One region of the Pantoea sp. S18 genome, then DNA from elsewhere that is predicted to be linked to it. Evidence: predicted binding sites of a transcription regulator. Region 1 holds the regulator's gene; each other region holds the start of a gene.
The links. The regulator LexA, encoded in region 1, represses DNA repair genes until DNA is damaged. The targets are predictions, from matches to a motif close to TNCTGTATGTACATACAGNA.
Positions count from the first base shown of each region.

Region 2: the regulator LexA is predicted to act here: its motif matches at 2,491-2,510, upstream of rmuC (DNA recombination protein RmuC).
Region 3: the regulator LexA is predicted to act here: its motif matches at 2,905-2,924, upstream of VIJ98_RS08440 (metal-dependent hydrolase).

Region 1 is NZ_CP142688.1:351,479-355,612, forward strand. Features, by position in the region: gene plsB (glycerol-3-phosphate 1-O-acyltransferase PlsB) at 1-951, opposite strand, end outside; gene VIJ98_RS01565 (diacylglycerol kinase) at 1,079-1,447, shown strand; gene lexA (transcriptional repressor LexA) at 1,553-2,167, shown strand; gene dinF (MATE family efflux transporter DinF) at 2,304-3,626, shown strand; gene VIJ98_RS01580 (CsbD family protein) at 3,791-4,003, shown strand; gene zur (zinc uptake transcriptional repressor Zur) at 4,079-4,134, opposite strand, start outside.
Region 2 is NZ_CP142688.1:213,851-217,984, reverse strand. Features, by position in the region: gene VIJ98_RS00970 (SCP2 domain-containing protein) at 1-95, opposite strand, end outside; gene ubiE (bifunctional demethylmenaquinone methyltransferase/2-methoxy-6-polyprenyl-1,4-benzoquinol methylase UbiE) at 102-860, opposite strand; gene rmuC (DNA recombination protein RmuC) at 936-2,447, opposite strand; gene VIJ98_RS00955 (tetratricopeptide repeat protein) at 2,650-3,921, opposite strand; gene udp (uridine phosphorylase) at 4,021-4,134, opposite strand, start outside.
Region 3 is NZ_CP142688.1:1,818,327-1,822,460, forward strand. Features, by position in the region: gene osmE (osmotically-inducible lipoprotein OsmE) at 1-111, shown strand, start outside; gene VIJ98_RS08430 (DUF6515 family protein) at 167-550, opposite strand; gene VIJ98_RS08435 (L-cystine transporter) at 749-2,140, opposite strand; gene VIJ98_RS08440 (metal-dependent hydrolase) at 2,294-2,884, opposite strand; gene kduD (2-dehydro-3-deoxy-D-gluconate 5-dehydrogenase KduD) at 3,025-3,786, opposite strand; gene kduI (5-dehydro-4-deoxy-D-glucuronate isomerase) at 3,800-4,134, opposite strand, start outside.

The DNA.
Region 1 (4,134 bases):
GGAGAGCAGCAGATAATCCATGTGGCTGCGGTGGCAGGGCACATAGACAATCTCATGACCATCCTGCGCCAGCTGACGCACGCGCTCACCGCCATGTACGTTGATGCCCTGATACAGGCGGCTCCACAGCCAGCCCATCACGCGGTCAGTGACCTTAATCGCTTCGTAAGAGAAGTTCGCCGCCACTTCCTCCATCATTTCGATGGCGTTCTGCTGGGCTTTCTCATGCGAAATCTTTTTGCTGCGTGCTTCATCTTCTACCGCTTTTTCAATCGCTTTGGACTGTAATAGCTTGTTGAAGAGATCCTGACGTGCAGGCAGACGCGGGCCGACCGCAGCCAGACGTTGGCGAGCAAAGTGAATACGCGCCACGCGAGCCAGCTTCTGTGCAATCGACTTATCGGTGCCGTGTTCGGTCGCCATCTGGCGTAGCGAAACGGTTTGCGAGAAGCGTACAAAGCTGTCGCGGCCGTGCCACAGAATAGCGAAGAACTTCTGCACGCCATTGAGCACGCGCAGATGCGGCGTGGATTCACCGGATGTTTCACGTCCCGGCGCACGACCAAACATCACCGCGACCGGCAGCATTTGCACGTCGAGTTGCGGGTTACTGCGGTGCAAATCCAGATAATCGTGGAACAGCTTTACCGATTCGGGATTGGCCACGAAATAGGGAATCACGCGTGGGCCATCGTGAATAAACACGTGGCGCGGCAGCAGGGTGCCATCGATCTCCAGCGGAGCCAGCGGATCGGGCAGATCATGTTTCAGGCATTGAGCACGCAGCGTGAGCAGGTCAGCCTTTGAATCATAAGGCAAAACATACATCACCGGACGAGTCGGATCGATCCCGTGTTCAGAGACGGGATCGGTCGGAATGACCTTACTTTTTACCAAAATAGAGAGTGGTAAATTCAATAATTTGTAATAGAGTTTACGCCAACCTGACATAGACAACTTTAAGCCTCTTGTTAGCAAAGCGCGGCAAGCATACCAGAAAGCGCAGCGAAGGTCTGTGGCTCTGCCGCCTCATACTGCCCACACATTGACGTCAAAATAGATCAAGGGTTCCATAGACATGGCAAATAACGTCACCGGTTTAGTAAGAATAGTGAAAGCAGCCGGTTATTCCTGGCAGGGCCTGCGTGCCGCATGGCAGCACGAAGCCGCATTTCGGCAGGAAGCTGTTGCCGCGCTGGTGGCCATTCTCGTGGCGTGCTGGCTGGATGTAGATACCATCTCCCGCATCTTGATGATTGGCTCGGTAGTGCTGGTTATCATCATTGAGATCCTTAATAGCGCTATCGAAGCGGTGGTTGACCGAATCGGGCAGGAGCAACATCCGCTCGCGGGCCGCGCCAAAGATATGGGATCGGCCGCCGTATTGCTGACTATCTTACTGGCTCTGTTCGTCTGGATCGCGCTGCTCTGGACGCATTTGAGATAGGGATTCCAGATTCATCAAACCGCTGATTTTTCCCTCTGTTACGGTTTTCATTTCGCGAATACCTGTATATACTCACAGCGACTGTATAAACAACCAGGGGGCGGGATGAAAGCGTTAACTGCACGGCAGCAACAGGTCTATGACCTGATTCGCGACCATATTAACCAGACGGGCATGCCGCCAACGCGTGCGGAAATTGCTGCGCAACTGGGTTTTCGCTCGCCCAATGCTGCTGAAGAGCATCTGAAAGCGCTGGCGCGTAAAGGCGTAATTGAAATTGTTTCCGGCGCATCGCGCGGGATTCGTTTGCTAATGGAAGAAGAACCGAGCGAAGGGCTGCCGCTGATTGGCCGCGTCGCTGCCGGTGAACCCTTGCTGGCGCAGGAACATATTGAAGCCCACTATCAGGTGGATGCGAATCTGTTCAAACCGAGCGCCGATTTCCTGCTGCGCGTGAGCGGCATGTCGATGAAAGATATCGGTATTATGGATGGCGATCTGTTAGCGGTGCATAAAACGCAGGAAGTGCGTAACGGCCAGGTTGTCGTGGCGCGCATTGATGATGAAGTCACCGTGAAACGCTGGAAAAAGCAGGGTGCAATTGTTCATCTGCTGCCGGAAAACACCGATTTCCAGCCGATTGTTGTTGATACCCGTGAGCAGTCACTAACTGTTGAAGGTTTAGCTGTCGGGATTGTACGCAACGGCGAGTGGCTCTGATCAGTTTCTGATCCTCCCCAACTGCGGCGGTGTGAATTTGCGCTGACCGCAGTCTGCTGTTTTACTTCTCTGTGACTCTTTCTGCGGCTCACGCTGGCGCCATTATGCTGATTACCGCACATAACGGAATGGGCTGATGCAGCTGTTTTCCTCTTCAGATAAAACACTCTGGCGGCTAGCGCTGCCGATGATCCTGTCAAATATCACCGTCCCGTTACTGGGCGTGGTGGATACTGCCGTTATTGGTCATCTCGATAGCCCTATTTATCTCGGCGGCGTCGCCGTGGGCACAACGGCAACCAGCTTCATCTTTATGCTTCTGCTATTCCTGCGCATGAGCACCACCGGATTGACCGCTCAGGCATTTGGCGCCAATGACAAAACCGCGCTGGCGCGCGCCTTAACGCAACCGCTGCTGATTGCGCTGGTTTTTGGCGTGCTATTTATGGTGCTACGAACGCCGGTGAGCAGCTTGGCGGCAGCCTTGATGGGCGGCAGCCCGGAAGTGCAGCAGCAGGCGCAAATCTTTATTGAGATTCGCTGGCTGAGTGCGCCCGCAACCTTAGCCAATTTGGTGATTCTGGGCTGGCTGCTGGGCGTTCAATATGCGCGGGCACCGATGGTGCTGCTGATCATCGGCAATCTGGTAAATATCCTGCTTGATCTGCTGTTCGTACTGAAACTGCATTGGGGTGTGGCTGGCGCGGCGGCGGCTACCGCGCTGGCAGAATATGTCACGCTGGGCGTGGGTTTGTGGATGGTAGCGCGCGTGCTGAAAATGCGCGGTATCCACTTTACTCTGCTTAAAACTAGCTGGCGCGGCGATGCGGCGCGGCTATTCCGCCTCAATCGCGACATTATGCTGCGCTCTTTAATGCTGCAAATTTGCTTCGCCTCACTCACCATCCTTGGTGCTCGAATTGGCCCGGATGTGGTGGCGGTCAATGCGGTACTGTTGATGTTCCTCACTTTTACCGCATACGCGCTGGATGGTTTTGCCTACGCGGTTGAAGCCTGTTCAGGTGAAGCTGTTGGGGCCAAAGATCGCAGTCGGCTGTTGCTGGTTTGGCATGCGGCTTGCCGCCAGGCTTGCTTCGTCGCAGCGATCTTTGCGCTGATTTATGCGTTAACCGGCCCGCAAATAGTGGCGATGTTGACGTCACTGGAAGCGCTTCGCGAGATGGCCGACAGATATCTGATTTGGCAGGTGATTCTGCCGCTGGTTGGCGTTTGGTGTTATCTGCTGGATGGCATGTTTATCGGTGCGACGCGCGGCCGTGAGATGCGTAACAGCATGGTGATGGCGGCAATCGGCTATGGTATATCGCTGCTTACGTTACCGTGGCTCGGCAATCACGGTTTATGGCTGGCAGTGACGGTGTTCCTGGCGCTACGCGGACTGACGCTGTGGCTGATCTGGCGAGGTCACTGGCAACGTGATAGCTGGTTCAACGCCTGAATAAGCGAAGCGTAACCTACAGATTAATCTGTAATTCTCTGCAAACTGCGAAACGGCTACTACAATTACCTTATACGGCGCACATGAGTAGCGCGTTGTGTGGGTATATCGCCAGATAGATAGGCGATGTATCTATCTCACTCAGGATGAAGTGGAGGATTATTATGAACAAAGACGAAGCGAGCGGAAACTGGAAGCAGTTTAAAGGGAAATTTAAAGAGAAGTGGGGCAAGCTTACGGATGACGACATGACGGTGATCGAAGGTAAACGCGATCAGTTGGTCGGTAAAATCCAGGAGCGCTACGGTTATGCGAAAGACCAGGCCGAGCAAGAAGTTAAGGACTGGGAAAGCACCAATAAAGATTACCGCTGGTAATCGCCCCTTAAGGAAGATGCTCCTACCCGCCAATCATTTAGCGTAGTGATTGGCCCGGCACAAGGACGTGCCTCTCTATTTTCTTACCCGTTTTTTCCCCTCAACCTGATGGTCATGCTCACAGCTTTCAT
Region 2 (4,134 bases), 140 kb from region 1:
AGACGCTGGCGTGCGGCTTTCAGGCTGCGATCGCGATAGAGAACACGGTTCAGGGCGGTCTCAAGACCGCCGGTGATGAGAGGAGTTAAAGTCATGATGGATTAGAATTTAAATCCGCGATGCAGCGCGACAATACCGCCAGTCATGTTGAAGTAGGTGGTATTTTCAAAGCCCGCATCGTTCATCATCGCTTTCAGGGTTTCCTGATCGGGATGCATACGAATCGACTCCGCCAGATAGCGATAGCTTTCAGCATCTTGCGCCACCAGCTGACCAATACGCGGCAGAATATGGAATGAATAGGTATCATAAGCTTTGCTGAGCGGCTCCAGCAGCGGCTTCGAGAACTCCAGCACCAGCAAACGTCCGCCTGGCTTCAGCACGCGGAACATCGATGCCAGCGCTTTCTCTTTTTCGGTCACGTTACGCAAGCCGAAGGAGATGGTGATGCAATCGAAGTAGTTATCCGGGAATGGCAGCGCTTCGGCGTTGGCCTGCACATAGCTAACATTGCCCGACACGCCGAGATTACGCAGCTTTTCGCGGCCCATCTTCAGCATCGAGCTGTTGATGTCTGCCAGCACAACCTGGCCGGTTTCGCCCACCAGACGTGAGAATTTTGCCGTCAGATCGCCGGTACCACCCGCCAGATCCAACACGCGCTGACCGCGGCGCACGCCGCTGCTGTCAATGGTAAAACGCTTCCAGACACGATGGATGCCAAACGACATCAAATCGTTCATCAGGTCATATTTTGCCGCGACGGAGTGAAACACGTCCGCGACTTTATCGGCCTTTTCGCTTTTCGCGACGGTCTGGAAGCCAAAATGGGTAGTTTCCTGCTGTGATTCATCTGCCATCGGTTTTACCTGTTCCACAAACAATTCTTGCCGAAGTGTATCAGAGTCGCGCTACACGAGCACGCGACCACCGTGCTATTCATTGATGCGGCGCAGCGAGTCTGTTGTTGGTTCTGCAACGTTTTCATCCTCGGTGCGATCGTCTGCCCAATCTTCATCCGCCTCTTCCGGCTGCGCTTGTTCAACCAGTTGCGGATTAATTGGACGTTTGATCTCCACGCCAAGCGAACGGAAAGCTTCACTTTGCGCGATCAGGTTGCCGCGCCCTTCAGACAGCTTTTTCATCGCCTGATGATAACTTTGCTGCGCTTTGTCGAGATTGTGGCCGATGCCGCTCATGTCATCGACAAACAGCCGCATTTTGTCGTACAGCCGCGTTGCCCGGTCGGCGATGCGCTGTGCGTTGCGGCTTTGGTGTTCATAACGCCAGAGATTGTTGATAGTGCGCAACGCCACCAGCAACGTGGTGGGACTGACCAGCATAATGTTCTGCTGTAACGCTTCGCTGATCAGCTCAGGCTGGCGATCGATAGCCAGCAGAAACGCCGGTTCCACCGGGATAAACATCAACACATAATCCAGAGAGCGTAAACCGGGCAATTGTTGGTAATCTTTACGGCTCAGCAGGCGGATGTGTCCGCGCATGGCGTTAACGTGCTCCTGAATCGCCTGCTCACGCGTGGCTTCATCGTCGGCGTTGAAGTAGCGCTCGTAGGCAACCAGCGTCATTTTGGCGTCAATCACCACATCTTTGCCCTGCGGCAAACGCACGATCACATCCGGTTGCATCCTGCCCTGCTGTTCCAGCTGCACGCTTACCTGTGTTTGGTATTCGTAGCCTTCACGCAAGCCAGAGGCTTCCAGCACGCGGGCCAATACCACTTCGCCCCAGTTGCCCTGAATTTTGTTGTCGCCTTTCAGCGCTTTAGTAAGATTGACCGCTTCCTGCGCCATCTGCGCGTTGAGTTGCTGCAACTGGCGTATTTCGTGAGTCAGAGTGTGACGCTCGCGCGCTTCCACGCCAAAGCTATCAGTCACTTGACGGCGGAAACCATCCAGCTGTTCACGCAGCGGGCCAATCAGGCTATTCAGACTTTGACGGTTCTGTTCATCGACGCGCCGCCCGCTGTTTTCAAAGATGCGGTTGGCGAGATTTTCAAACTGCGCGCTGAGACGCTGTTCGCTGTTGGTCAGCAGTCGCTGCTTCTCTTCTGCACCGTAGCGTGTCTCTTCAAGACGAATGGTCACTTCACGCAGTTCGGCTTCCTGTGCGCTGTTTACTTCCAGCTGATTGCGCAGCTCCCGGCTGAGCTGTTCACTTTCGCCGCGCCAGTAATCAAGCTGCTGTAAACGTTCCTGCGCACCGCTGAGCGCGCCGTGTAGCTGGCGCATCTCCTGTTCGCGTTGCTGGATTTGCTGCTGTAACTGTTCGAGCTGCTGCTGTTGACGCTGCTGCGCCTCTTCCAACAGGCGACGCTCGGTAGTGAAGCTGGCGTGCTGATGGCCGGCGCGCAGTTGGGCGATGATCCAGCCAATGCCCAAACCGGCCAGCGCCAGCGCGCCGCTAATGATAAGTTGCTGATCCATAATCCCCCCGCGGATCGTCTCGCTGAGGGAAAAGGTAGAGGCGTACTGTATGAATGTCCAGATTTTTTTCCCTTCATACTTCAAGCCGCAGATGCGTTGGCTGCACGTTCTCACCCCAGTCACTTACTGATGTAAGCTCCTGGGGATTCGCTCGCTTGCCGCCTTCCTGCGCCTCGAATTATTTTGGGAAAACGTTTTCTACTTATAGGGCTTTTACGGTTAGATCTCCCGCTTTCCACGCATCAATCAGGAAGAAGGGCATCGGCAACACCCATTCGGTTTCACCCTGGATTTTGGCCGGATAGGTCCAGCTTTTCCCGTCGTAGGTGATCTCAACCTGCTGCCAACCGTTATCAGCATTTTCAACTGGGCCCGCCATGCTGGCAAAACCGGCGTTGCTGCCGACGTGGAAACTGTCGGTTTGCCAGCGAATTGGCTGATGTGCCGGCCATGGTTGTGCGTGGTGGAAGCGGAAAATATCGTCATGATTCAATATGCTTTCGCGCACCGTTGGCCACAGCGCCACTTTGAGGAAGTACTGATCGGTGAAGCGCTCGCTACCGGCATACTGAGCGATAAAGTCACGCATCTGCTGTTCAACATTGTGGAACACGCCATGGCAACCGCCCCACATGCCCGCCAGCAACAGCTCAGTATGCGAGAAGTAATCACGCATATGATGGAACCAATAAGGCGAGTTCAGCCATGCTTCTACCGCCACCACTTCGCGCTCGGACAACAATGAATCCGCGTCACGCACGATATAGCGTTTGACGCTGGCATCGTCCATCACCAGGAAACGCCACAGCGTTGGGAAGATAGTTTTCTCGTGCGACATATCCACCAGCTGAGTGTTTGGCTGCTTCAGGCGCTGCCAGACGTGCTGCGGCACGCTGTCGTCAAGATAGATGCGGCAGATCCAGTCGGGGTAGAACTCGCGCGCCACTTCGATGTTTTTAATCAAGGTTTCGCAGTAGCGTGGCTGGCCGCCATACAGGCTAAAGGAGATGATATTTTCTGCCGGATTGTTACGGTTGATCGGTGGCGGCGCATCAGAAGGGAATGCCACTTTCGCCCCTTTACTGAAGGTCACATCGGAATTCTGCAGTGATTCGAGGCCGTAACGCGCCACCTCATCCTCTTTATTCAGCCAGCCACACACTTCCGTTAATCCATCCAGCCAAGTTTCAGACGCCTGCGCGCGCTGCGCGGCCGGAGCCTGATAGATCTTCTGGTAAATTTTATAGGATTTTTTGTGCTCGCCCACACGCATCAGGGTTAACGCGTAGTCGCTCAGCACCTGCATATGATTGGGCAACACGCGCAGCACTTCTTCACAGCACTGACGCGCAAGAGGATAGTTATTCGCCGCCATCGCCTGGCGAAATCTCGCTGCTGCACCTTCAACGCGTGATTGTGCAGTAGCGGGATTATTCATGAAATTGGGACGTGAGACAGAAACCATTTTGCGCATAAGAAATTTCTCAGTAGCTGCTGAAATTGCGCGCATTCTAATCAGGAAATAGCTGGAATCCTTATAAGCCTGGTCTCGAATTCATCCCTGACTGGCGCACTAAATTAAGCGACGCGCGGCTTCAACCACAATTTTCACCGCATCACTTTCGGTCTGTTTCATGGTCGCGGCATCCGGGATCTCTTTTTGCGTACGGTTCACGATGACACCCGC
Region 3 (4,134 bases), 1.5 Mb from region 1:
GACGGCAAACCGCAGACCTATTTCGTTAGCTACAACGATACCGGTCGCGTCATGAACTACGGTTTCCAGAGCTGTAAAGACTACGATACCGATCCGCAAGCGGCTCAGTAATCGCAGCAGAATAAGAAACGGCCCGTCATTGACGGGCCGTTTTTCGTTGTGGCGCTTATAAACCGTAAGGACGCGGCACTTCGATATAATCACCACCGATCTCACGCTGGTAGTAATGGCCTTCCTGCACGTAATAGCGTTTGCCGTTGAAATCCAGCACGCGCATTCCGCCGCCTGGCGGGGCTTCAGGCGGTTGCACCACCACATAAGTGTCGCCCTGACGCTGATAGTAGTTGCCGTTCAGCATGTAATAGGTCAGGCCGCCCAGCAACACTGCGGTTGCCGCTTCCGGTAAGAAGCGCAGCGGGCCGGGACCGCCCCAATGTGGACCTTCACCCCAATGCGGACCTGGACCGGGGCCCCAACCGCCGGGATGGGCGAAACTGATTGCTGGTGTTAATAAGGTTAACGCCAGCACCGAGGCGATAACTGTTTTCATCGGTGATTCTCCTGCTGTGACTGACAGCAGAATTGGCCTTCCTGAGCGAAAACTCAAGCGAAAAGCAGCTGATTTTTCCTCTGTTTACCATGCTTAACGCTTTCCTGACGCTAGCGCCATGATTGGGGGGGAATTGGGGAGAACAGGGCATAAAAAAACGGCAGACCAATTGGCCTGCCGTTGTGGTATTGAGGAGTGTTAGCGGTGTGCCAGTTCGGCGTGCTCGTCGCTCTCCAGCACTTTTTTGTCGGTCAATCCAAGCCAGCGGCTGGTGAGTGAACCGGCGGTCATTGAACCATTTACGTTGAGCGCGGTACGGCCCATATCGATCAGCGGTTCGATGGAGATCAGCAGCGCGACCAACGTCACCGGCAGGCCCATCGCAGGCAGCACAATCAGTGCAGCGAAGGTTGCACCGCCGCCGACGCCTGCCACACCGGCAGAACTCAGCGTCACGATACCCACCAGCGTCGCAATCCACATTGGGTCAAACGGGTTGATGCCCACGGTTGGCGCAACCATCACCGCCAGCATGGTGGGATAGAGACCTGCACAACCGTTCTGTCCGATGGTGGCACCGAACGATGCCGAGAAGCTGGCGATCGATTCCGGCACGCCCAGACGACGCGTCTGCGTTTCCACGTTCAGTGGAATACTGGCGGCGCTGGAACGGCTGGTGAAGGCGAAGGTGATCACCGGCCACACTTTACGGAAGAAGCGCATTGGGTTGATGCCGTTAACCGACAACAACAGCGCGTGCACGGCAAACATGATTGCCAGACCGAGATAAGAAGCCACCACGAAGCCACCCAGCTTGATGATGTCTTGCAGGTTGGAACCTGCCACCACTTTGGTCATCAGCGCCAGTACGCCGTACGGCGTCAGCTTCATGATCAAACGCACCAGCTTCATCACCCAGGATTGCAGAGTATCGATCGCCACCAGCACGCGCTCGCCTTTTACCTTGTCATCTTTAAGCAGTTGCAGCGCCGCAACACCGAGGAAGGCGGCGAAAATCACTACGCTGATGATCGAGGTTGGATTGGCGCCTGCCAGATCGGCAAACGGATTTTTAGGAATAAAGGAGAGCAGCAGCTGCGGCGTGCTGAGGTCAGCCACTTTGCCTACATAGTTGCTCTGAATCGCACTCAGACGGGCGGTTTCCTGCGCACCTTGCACCAGACCTTCCGCGCTCAGGCCAAACAGGCCAGTTACCAGCACGCCGACCAGCGCGGAGATTGCGGTGGTAAACAGCAGCACGCCAATGGTCAGCACGCTGATTTTACCCAGCGATGAGGCATTGTGCAGTCGTGCGACCGCGCTCAGGATCGAGGCGAATACCAGCGGCATCACGATCATCTGCAGCAGTTGCACGTAGCCGTTACCGACGATGTTGAACCAGCCAATCGACGCTTTCACGGTTGGGCTGTTTTCGCCATAAATGGTTTGCAGCGCCAGACCAAAGGCCACACCGAAAACCAAACCGGTCAGCACGCGCTTTGACAAGCTCCAGCTTTGGTTGCCAATGCGATTCAGCAGAATCAGCAGCGCGACAAACGCCACGATATTAATAATGAGGGGAAAATCCATGCTCAACTCCAGAGTGTGACGCGCCATCGCCCTGGGATGGCACGTAAAACAGTAAGTCCCCGTTAGGGAATATTTAGAATGTTATCAGTTCAGCGTGGGGCGGGCTTATACCCAAAAAGAATGTTTTATAACTTTATCGCTTGATTCGACTGGTTATTGACCGTTTTGACCATTAACCAACCGACCGACGCCATTTTGTAGCGTATTGAACAATTGTTCCGGCCAGCCGTTGGCACCAAAAGAGGGCATGCCAGGCGGGAACCACAACGCATAACCGACCAGCGCCAGGCAAAGTGCGCGCTCCAGCTGGTTACCTTTCTGGCTATTCAGGATGGGCAAACGGAAGCGCCAGCGGCAAGGCCACAGCAACGGCACGCCAGCGGGCGTTAGCATATCGGCGACAATATGGCTGAGATAGCCGAGCGTCATACCTTGCAGTACATCGGCGGGCAGAAACCAGTCAACGGGCACATTAATCTGGAATAGCCACAGACTCACCGCTACCGCCAGCAAACTGTGGGTAAAGCCGCGATGACCAAAGGCGCGGGCGATGGGATGCGATAGCCACTTTAATCGCTGGCCTAACACGGATTTAGGGTGATCGATATCAGGCAGCAGGCAGGTTAACAGCGCAGCAGGCACTAAATGCCACCAATCGGCGCTGGCCAAAACTGGCGTCAGCTCCGCGCGCTTGGCAAAAATGGCGCTGGCAATGGCAAAAATGATATGGCCTTCGGCCGTCATGATGAAACCTGGCTGCATAAAACTGTCGATGCATCCAGTATAGGGATTTATCCAGTGAATGAGAATGGTGACGCTGTAACGAAGCGTTAATATTTTTCACTTTCCCGCGTCACAATGACGCGGGAAAAGAACGGGTTAGCTTAGCGCGCTAACCATCCACCATCGACTGCCAATGTATAACCTTGCACATAATCGGAGGCGCTGGAGGCGAGGAAGACAATCGGGCCCATCATGTCGTCCGGGACGCCCCAGCGACCCGATGGAATGCGGCCCAAAATTTCCTCGTTGCGTGACTCATCGCTACGCAATTGTTCAGTGTTATTGGTGGCCATGTAGCCTGGCGCAATGGCGTTAACGTTGATGCCGTGCTTGGCCCATTCGTTGGCCATCAGGCGGGTTAACCCCATCACCGCGCTTTTAGATGCGGTATATGAAGGCACGCGAATGCCGCCCTGGAAAGACAGCATCGAGGCAATATTAATGATCTTGCCGCCGTTACCTTGCGCGATAAACTGACGCGCGACCTGCTGCGACAGGAAGAACAGGCTTTTGCTGTTGATGTTCATCACATCATCCCAATCCTGTTCGCTGAAGTTGAGTGCATCCTCGCGGCGAATGATGCCGGCATTATTTACCAGGATGTCGATGCGACCGGCCTGCGCCACTGCCTGTTCAACAATATGCGGCACGACGGACGGTTTGGTCAGATCGGCCTGAATCGACCAAAAACGGCGGCCTAACGCCTCAACTTTGGCCTGCGTATCATCTGGCCCAGCGCGATTGACGCCAATAATGTCACATCCCGCCTGCGCCAGACCTAGCGCCATGCCTTGTCCTAAACCGGTATTGCAGCCGGTAACCAGTGCGACTTTGCCTTCAAGACTAAATGCGTTAAGTATCATGATTCGCTCCTTGTTAGCGCAGCGCGCTGATGGCGACGTGGTCCATGTCATCGAAAACCTGGTTTTCGCCCACCATGCCCCAGATAAAGGTATAGCGCTGCGTTCCGACGCCCGCGTGAATCGACCAGCTCGGTGAAATCACCGCCTGCTCGTTGTGCACTAATAGATGACGCGTTTCCTGCGGCTGGCCCATCATGTGGAACACGGCGCTGTCGTCGGCCATATCGAAGTAGAAGTAGACTTCCATGCGGCGTTCGTGGGTGTGACACGGCATGGTGTTCCACAGGTTGCCGTCATCGAGGCGGGTTAATCCCATGGTTAACTGGCAGGTTGGTAACACATCGGGCA